2 regions of the Roseomonas sp. TS2 genome follow, and region 2 is predicted to be linked to the other one. Evidence: predicted binding sites of a transcription regulator. Region 2 holds the regulator's gene; the other holds the start of a gene.

What was found. The regulator HrcA, encoded in region 2, represses chaperone genes, less so after heat shock. The targets are predictions, from matches to a motif close to GTTNGCACTCNCNNNNNGNGAGTGCNAAC.
Region 1: groES (co-chaperone GroES) is a predicted target of HrcA. The motif match lies at 1,858-1,886, and genes of this name have one in related genera.

The regions. Positions count from the first base shown of each region.
Region 1 is NZ_JCACVY010000025.1:4,568-9,194, forward strand. It holds gene groL (chaperonin GroEL) at 1-1,446, opposite strand, end outside; gene groES (co-chaperone GroES) at 1,501-1,791, opposite strand; gene ACZJYS_RS06865 (usg protein) at 2,074-2,349, shown strand; gene ACZJYS_RS06870 (AEC family transporter) at 2,381-3,298, opposite strand; gene gmk (guanylate kinase) at 3,348-3,977, opposite strand; gene ACZJYS_RS06880 (YicC/YloC family endoribonuclease) at 3,974-4,627, opposite strand, start outside.
Region 2 is NZ_JCACVY010000281.1:14-3,752, reverse strand. It holds partial or broken gene ACZJYS_RS23300 (TrkH family potassium uptake protein) at 1-1,202, shown strand, start outside; gene ACZJYS_RS23295 (hypothetical protein) at 1,215-1,397, opposite strand; gene ACZJYS_RS23290 (hypothetical protein) at 1,397-1,672, opposite strand; gene hrcA (heat-inducible transcriptional repressor HrcA) at 1,851-2,939, shown strand; partial or broken gene ACZJYS_RS23280 (EcsC family protein) at 3,000-3,739, opposite strand, start outside.

The sequences.
Region 1 (4,627 bases), on a different contig from region 2:
CTGGGCGTCGTAGCCGTACTCGTAGGTGCTGTCGCGCAGGACCTCACCGGCGATCACGGCGCCGTCCTTGCCGGCGTTCTCGGCGATCTGCTTCAGCGGCGCCTGGATCGCGCGGCGCACGATCTCGATGCCGACCTGCTCGTCGTTGTTCAGGCCCTTGAGGTCGGCCAGCTTCAGCGAGGCGCGCAGCAGGGCCACGCCACCACCGGGGACAATGCCTTCCTCGACGGCCGCACGGGTCGCGTGCAGGGCGTCGTCGACGCGGTCCTTGCGCTCCTTGACCTCAACCTCGGTGCTGCCACCGACGCGGATCACGGCGACGCCACCGGCCAGCTTGGCCAGGCGCTCCTGCAGCTTCTCGCGGTCGTAGTCCGAGGTGGTCTCCTCGATCTGCGCCTTGATCTGCTCCACGCGGCCCTCGATGTCGGACTTCTGGCCGGCACCGTCGACGATCGTGGTGTTCTCCTTCTCGATCCGGACCGTCTTGGCCTGGCCGAGCATGGCGAGCGTCACGGTCTCGAGCTTGATGCCGAGGTCCTCGCTGATCACCTGGCCACCGGTCAGGATCGCGATGTCCTCGAGCATCGCCTTGCGGCGGTCACCGAAGCCCGGGGCCTTCACGGCGGCGATCTTCAGGCCACCGCGCAGCTTGTTGACGACCAGGGTGGCCAGGGCCTCGCCCTCGACATCCTCGGCCACGATGATCAGCGGGCGGCCCGACTGGACCACCGTCTCCAGCAGCGGCAGCATCGGCTGCAGCTGGGACAGCTTCTTCTCGTGGATCAGGATGTAGGGGTTCTCGAGCTCGGCGATCATCTTCTCCGCATTCGTGATGAAATACGGGGAGACGTAGCCGCGGTCGAACTGCATGCCCTCGACGACGTCCAGCTCGGTCTGGATGCCCTTGGCTTCCTCGACCGTGATGACGCCCTCGTTGCCGACCTTCTCCATCGCGTGGGCGATCATCTCGCCGATCTCGGTCTCGCCATTGGCGGAGAGCGAGCCGACCTGAGCGACCTCGGCGGAGGTGGTGATCTTGCGGGTCTTGGACTTCAGGTCCTCGACGATGACGGCAACCGCCTTGTCAACGCCGCGCTTCAGGTCCATCGGGTTCAGGCCGGCGGCCACGGCCTTGGCGCCCTCGCGGATGATGGCCTGGGCCAGCACGGTCGCGGTGGTGGTGCCGTCGCCGGCCAGGTCGTTCTGCTTCGAGGCCACTTCGCGCACCATCTGCGCGCCCATGTTCTCGAACTTGTCGGCCAGCTCGATTTCCTTGGCGACCGTCACACCGTCCTTGGTGATGCGGGGCGCGCCGAAGGACTTGTCGATGACGACGTTGCGGCCCTTCGGGCCCAGCGTCACCTTCACGGCGTCGGCCAGAATGTCCACACCGCGCAGCATGCGCTCGCGGGCGGGAGCGCCGAACTTGACGTCCTTAGCAGCCATGGTTCTCTACCTCGTCAGATCTGTTGGGAAGAAGATGGGGTCCGCAGGCCGAAATCAGGCCGCGATCACGCCCATCAGGTCGGATTCCTTCATGATCAGCAGCTCTTCGCCGCTGATCTTGACCTCGGTGCCGGACCACTTGCCGAACAGGACGCGGTCGCCGACCTTGACGTCCAGGGCGACGACGACGCCCTGCTCGTTGCGCGCACCGGAACCGACGGCGACGATCTCGCCTTCCATCGGCTTCTCCTTGGCGGTGTCGGGGATGATGATACCACCCGCGGTCTTCTCCTCGGCGGTCAGCCGGCGGACGACGACGCGGTCATGCAGCGGACGAAACTTCATATGGCCCTCTCCTGACGCCCTGTGTGGCGCATTCAGCGACGGTTGCCTCGGCCGGCGGGCAAGCCTGTTAGCACTCACCCCCGGCGAGTGCTGACGATCTAGGGAAGAGTCCAAGCCACGTCAAGCAGCAAGCAGCACTCTTTGGCGATGAGTGCTAAGACACTGTTTGCGCAGGATTTTTCTTGCAGCCCCCTGTCACCCGCATGTCATGCTCCGGCACCCGAGGAGGGGAATCAGACTGGCCCGGCAGGCCGGGCCGCACCAGAACGGAGAGGAGTGCCCATGCTGCTGCGGGATATCGAAGCCTTCGTCCGCATTCCGGACTGGCGGCTGACCACGGCCGAGATCCTCTACCACCTGCCCGACCATCCGGGCCTGCTGCAGAGCTTCGTCTGGCAGAAGGTGGACCAAGCGCCCCGCTTCCCGGAGCTGCACCGCTTCCTCGACTTCTGGCAGCGCGAGATCCAGGGGCCGCTGCACTCGGTGCGGGTGGCCTCCAGCGCCCTCGCCCGCCCGGCCGAGTTCCGCTACGCCGCCGGGCAGTTCACCCTGCACTGACACGCGCTGCCGGGGCGGCCGGAAGGCCGCCTCACAGCACGGCCAGCAGCACCGCCAGCGTCGCCACCGAGAGGATGGTGGAGAGCAGCACCGTGGCACCCGAGCGCTCCGCCCCCGCGGCATAGCGGCGGGCCAGGAAGAAGGCGTTGGCCCCCGTCGGCATGCCGGCCGCCAGCACCGCCACGGAAAGCGACAGCGGCGGCAGGCCCAGCAGCCGCCCCATCAGCCAGACCAGCAGCGGCATCAGCAGCAGCTTCAGCGCGGTGCAGAGCAGCGCCGAGGGCCAGTCCCGCCGCGCATCGAAGGCCACCAGGCTGGCACCGAGGCAGAACAGCGCCACCGGCGGCCCGGCCATGCCCGTCATCTCCAGGAAGCGCCGCGCCACCGGCGGCACCTCCAGCCCCGACTGGTAGATCACCAGCCCGGCCAGCACCGCCAGCACCACCGGGTTCCGCAGCACCGAGAGGAAGGTGGAGCGGGCGATGGCCAGGACCGGCGCGCGGGCATTGTGCGCGATCTCCCCCACCACCGTGCCGAGCGGCAGCAGGATCAGCGAATGCAGGCCGAGGATGGCCAGGAGCTGCGCCAGCCCCGCCTGGCCATAGGCGGCGATGACCAGCGGCACGCCGATCATGGCCGTGTTGCCGAAGGCGGCGTTGAGCGCGAAGGTGCCGCCCTCGTCCAGCTTCATCCCCAGCGCCAGCCGGCCCAGCAGCAGCGCCAGCGCATAGGCGGCGAGGCAGCCGCTGAAGAAGGCCAGCGCCGTCGCGCCGCCATTGGGGTGCGGCATGGTGGCGCCGTTCAGCAGCAGGCAGGGCATGGCGAGGCGGAAGACGAAATCCGTCATCCCCCGCAGCCCCTCCTCCGAGATCCAGCGGCGGCGCGCGGAGAGGTAGCCGATGCCGATCATCACGAAGATCGGCATCACGACATTCAGCAGCATGGACATGGAAATGCCTCCGCGCGCGGCGCCCGGCGCGGGCCGGGCCGCCGCCGGGTCACGGGCGCAGCAGGCCGTCGATGAAGCCGGGCAGCCAGGGCTGCCGTGCCCGCGCGCTGCGCGCGGCATGGATGATGGCGCGCACCTCCGCCACGGTCTCGTGGAAGTCGGTGTTCACCAGGACATGGTCGAAATCGGCCCAGTGGCTGATCTCGTCGCGGGCGGCCTGCATGCGTCGGGCAATCTCTTCGGCGGAATCCTGGCCCCGGCCATGCAAGCGCCGTTCCAACTCCTCCAGGCTCGGCGGCAGCAGGAACACGCTCACCACATCCCCCGGCAGCGCCCGGCGCAGCAACAGGTGGCCCTGCCAGTCGATGTCGAACATCACGTCCCGGCCCGCCGCCAGCGCCTCCTCCACCGGGGCGCGCGGCGTGCCGTAGCGGCGGCCGAAGACATGGGCGCTCTCCAGCATCTGGCCGGCCGCCTCCATCGCCTCGAACTCGGCCTGGCTGCGGAAGAAGTAGTGCACCCCCTCCTGCTCGCCCGGGCGCGGCGCGCGGGTGGTGGCGCTCACGGAGAGGCGCAGCGCCGTCTCGCGCTCCAGCAGGGCGCGGCTGACGGAGGACTTGCCGGCCCCGGAGGGGGCGGAGAGCACGAGGCAGAGCCCGCGCCGGGAGATACGGTTCATTCGACGTTCGCCGCCTGCTCGCGCAGCCGCTCGATCGCGGCCTTGAGGTCCAGGGAAAGCCGGGTCAGCGCCAGGCTGGCCGACTTCGCCCCCAGCGTGTTCGATTCGCGGCCGAATTCCTGCGTCAGGAACTCCAGCTTGCGCCCCACCGATTCGGCCGAGGCCAGCAGCGCCCGGGCGGCGCCCAGATGCGCGCCGAGCCGGTCCAGCTCCTCCCGCACATCGGATTTCTGCGCCAGCAGCGCCACCTCGGCGGCCAGCCGCTCCTCCGGCACGCGGCTCTCGCCCTCCAGCAGCGCGGCCAGCGCGGCGGCGAGGCGGGCGCGGTGCGCGGCGGGCTGGGTGGCCGCCTCGGCGATGGCGGCGTCGCGCAGCGCGGCGATCTCGTCGAGCAGCGCCGCCAGGATCTCGCCCAGCCGCCCGCCCTCGGCCCGGCGCGCCTCCGCCAGCCCCTCCAGGGCGATGCCGAAGCCCTCCGCCAGGGCGGCGTTGCGGGCCTCCAGCTCGGCCTCGGCCGGCTCGGCCGTCTCGGCGCGCAGCACGCCGGGCAGCGCCAGCACCGCCTCGGCGCGCGGGGCCGGGCAGCCGGGGATCTGCGCCGCCACCTCCAGCGCCAGCCGGATCGCCTGAGCCAGCGCCGCCGGGTCGGG
Region 2 (3,739 bases):
CCGCCATCCCCTTCTATCTCTCGCTGCATCCCGGCCTCGGCGGCAGCGTGACCAATGCCTATTTCGAGGCGGTCTCCGGCCTCACCACCACCGGCGCCACGGTCGTCACGGGGCTGGACCACGCGCCGCCGGGCATCCTGCTCTGGCGCTCGCTGCTGCAATGGCTGGGCGGCATCGGCATCATCGCCACGGCGCTGGCCATCCTGCCGGCGCTCGGCGTCGGCGGCATGCAGCTGTTCCGCACCGAAAGCTCCGACCGCTCGGAGAAGGTGCTGCCGCGCGCGCGGCAGATCGCCACCGCCATCAGCGCCGTCTATCTGGGCATGACGGTGGCCTGCGCCCTGGCCTATCTCGCCGCCGGCATGGCGCCCTTCGCCGCGGTGGTGCACGCGCTCAGCACCATCTCCACCGCCGGCTTTTCCACCTCCGATTCCTCGCTGGCCAACTGGGACAACCCGGCCATCCACTGGATCGCCACGGCGGGGATGCTGGCCGGCGCGCTGCCCTTCGTGCTCTACCTGCGCGCCCTGCGGCGGGACTGGGAGATCCTGCGCGACCCGCAGGTGCGCGCGCTGCTCGGCCTGCTGCTCGGCGCCATCCTGCTGGTGGCGGCGATCCTGGTGCTGCGCGGCACCTACGGGGTGGAGGCGGCGCTGCGCCACGCGGCGCTCAACGTCGTCTCGGTGGTCACCACCACCGGCTTCGCCTCGGCCGACTACATGCAGTGGGGGGGTGCCGCCACCGGCATCTTCTTCGCGCTGATGTTCGTCGGCGGCTGCACCGGCTCCACCGCCGGCGGCATGAAGATCTTCCGCTTCGTGGTGGTGGCCATCATGCTGCGGGCGCATTTCCTGCGGCTGCTCTACCCGCGCGGCGTGTTCCCGCGCGTCTATGCCGGGCGGCCGCTGCCGGACGACGTCATCGGCTCCGTGGTGGTGTTCTTCGCGCTGTATTTCCTCTGCTACGGCGCGCTCACCATCGCGCTGATGGCGATGGAGCTGGATTTCCTCACCAGCGCCAGCGCCGCCGTCAGCATGCTCTCCAATGTCGGGCCGGGGCTCGGGCCGGTGATCGGCCCGGCCGGCAATTTCGCCGGGCTGCCGGAGGCGGCGAAATGGCTGCTCTGCTTCGCCATGCTGCTGGGGCGGCTGGAGCTGTTCACCGTGCTGATCCTGTTCATGCCGCGCTTCTGGCGCGGCTGAGGCGCGGCCGGCTCAGTCGCGCAGCAGCAGGATCCCGCCCCAGGACAGGCCGAACATCGCCGCCACGACCACCCCGGCGGCGGCGCGGGGGTGGCGCGCCGCGCGCTCCAGCAGCAGGCCGGCGAGGGTGGCGCCCATCGCGAACAGCCCCAGCACCAGCAGGAAGCCGAGCAGAACGGGGTTGCTGGCCACCATCAGGCCAGCGGCTGTCCGGCCTGCCGGGCCGCGCGGCGCTCGGCGCGCAGCCGGGCGCGCTCCTCGTCGGTCAGCTGGGCGTAGCGGGCGCGGGACATGCCGAGCCAGGCCGCGCGGGTGCCCGGCCTGGGCTGGCCCGCCTGGGCACGCTCTCCCTCCGCCTCCTCAAGCCCGGGCGGGGTTTCGTTGGCGGCATCCTTGGTGGCCGGCGGATAGGCCGCGAGCCAACCCATCAGCGCCAGCGGCCAGAGCCGAAGTCCAGACATATCCGTCATGAGGCCCTCCGCGCTTGTTCGCGCCCTGCGGCACACCATTAGGATAGAAGAAGTGCAACGCGTTGATGGCCAGGATGTGTCCGCGCGTGACAAGATTGGCGCGAAGTGTCACCCGATTGCTTCACGGATGCTTGAGGCCGGGGCAGAGCGCCGCAACGTGATGAAGGAATCGAAGAGTTTGGCCAAAGGAAAGGGCCCATCGCCGCTGTTCACCGGCCACCGGGGAGGGCTGCACCTCCTGCCGGGGCTCGACAACCGCGGCGCCACCATCCTGCGGCAGGTGGTGGAGCTCTACATGGAAACCGGGGAGCCGGTCGGCTCCCGCACCCTTTCCCGCCGCCTGCCGCTGGCGCTCTCGCCGGCCACCATCCGCAACGCCATGGCGGATCTGGAGGAGGCGGGGCTGCTCTACGCCCCCCACACCTCGGCCGGGCGGCTGCCCACCGAGCAGGGGCTGCGCCTGTTCGTGGACGGGCTGCTGGAATTCGGCGACCTCTCGGACGAGGACCGGGAGGCGATCGCCATACGCTGCGCCGCTGCCGGCCGCAGCATGGAGGAGACGCTGTCCGAGGCGGGGCAGATGCTCTCCGGCCTCGCCGGCGCCGCCGGGCTGGTGGTGGCGCCGAAGACCGAGGCGGCGGTGCGGCACATCGAGTTCGTCGCCCTCTCGCCCGGGCGGGCGCTGGTGGTGCTGGTGAACGCGCATGGCCAGGTGGAGAACCGCGTCATCGAGGTGCCGGCCGGCCTGCCGCCCAGCGCCTTCACCCAGGCCAGCAACTTCATCAATGCCCGCCTCTCCGGCCGCACGCTGGAGGAGACGCGCGGCATGGTGGCCGAGGAGATCCAGGCCAACCGCACCGCGCTGGACACGCTGACGCAGCAGATGATCGAGCAGGGGCTGGCCACCTGGGCCGGCGGCGGCGGCGGCTCGCTGATCCTGCGCGGCCAGGCCAAGCTGCTGGAGAATCTCGACCAGATCGCCCGCGTGCAGGAGATCCAGGCGCTGTTCGAGCGGCTGGAGGCGCAGGAGACCATGCTGCGCCTGCTGGAGCTGGCGCAGCGCGGCCAGGGCGTGCAGATCTTCATCGGCGCCGAGTCCGGCCTGTTCGACAGCGCCGGCCTCTCGATGGTGGTGGCGCCCTTCCGCAACGGGCAGGAGCAGATCGTCGGCGCCATCGGCGTCATCGGCCCGACGCGCATCAACTATGGCCGCGTCATCCCGGTGGTGGACTACACGGCGCGGGTGATCGGGCAGCTCCTGGGCTGAGGCAGTTGGGGCTGAGGCAGTTGGGGCTGAGGCAGTTGGGGCTGAGGCGGGGGCGCCGCCTCAGGCGGCCTGGTGGCGCGCCCGCGCCGCCAGCACCTCGTAGGCGGCCCGCACCGCCCCGGCGCCATGGGTGCGCTCCAGCCGGCGCACGGTGAAATGCGCCCGCGCCAGGGTGCGGAAATGCTCCAGGAAGGCGAGGTTCACCGCCGCCCCCGCCGCCGCGCCCACCACCGGCGCCGCCTGGGCCGAGAGCTTGAAGCTCAGCGGCCCGATGAAGCGCGCCGCGATGGCGCCGACGAAGCCCGGCAGCAGCGCCGCGCTCATGTTGGGCAGGAACTGCGCCAGCGCCAGGCGGGTGGCGAAGTAGCCGGTCTCGGTGGCGTCGTCGGCGGGGCCGGGGCCGCCGAGGGCGAACACCTTCAGGCACTCGGCGCCGGTCATCGGGTCGTCGAGGTCCTCGCCGGCGGCGGCGGCCTCGGCGCCGATCTGCCGCAGCAGCACGGCGGTGGAGACGGGCAGCTCCAGCAGCGTGCCCGGCAGGCCGAAGGCGCCGCCCGCCGCGCCCGAGGCGGCGGCCAGCCCGCGGTGCAGCCAGTCCTGCCGCAGCCCGGTGGGGGTGCGGTCCGGCCGGCTGCGCATCGCGGCGCGCAGCGCGGTGGAGAGGGCCTGGCGCACCGTCCGGTCCAGCAAGCCCTGCGCCGAATCCGGCAGGCGGCGGCGCAGCGCCTCGATGGGCGTGCCCGCCATCTGCGCCATGCGCGCGGCCAGCGAGGTCTCCTCCAGCACGCGCCGCGCCTCGG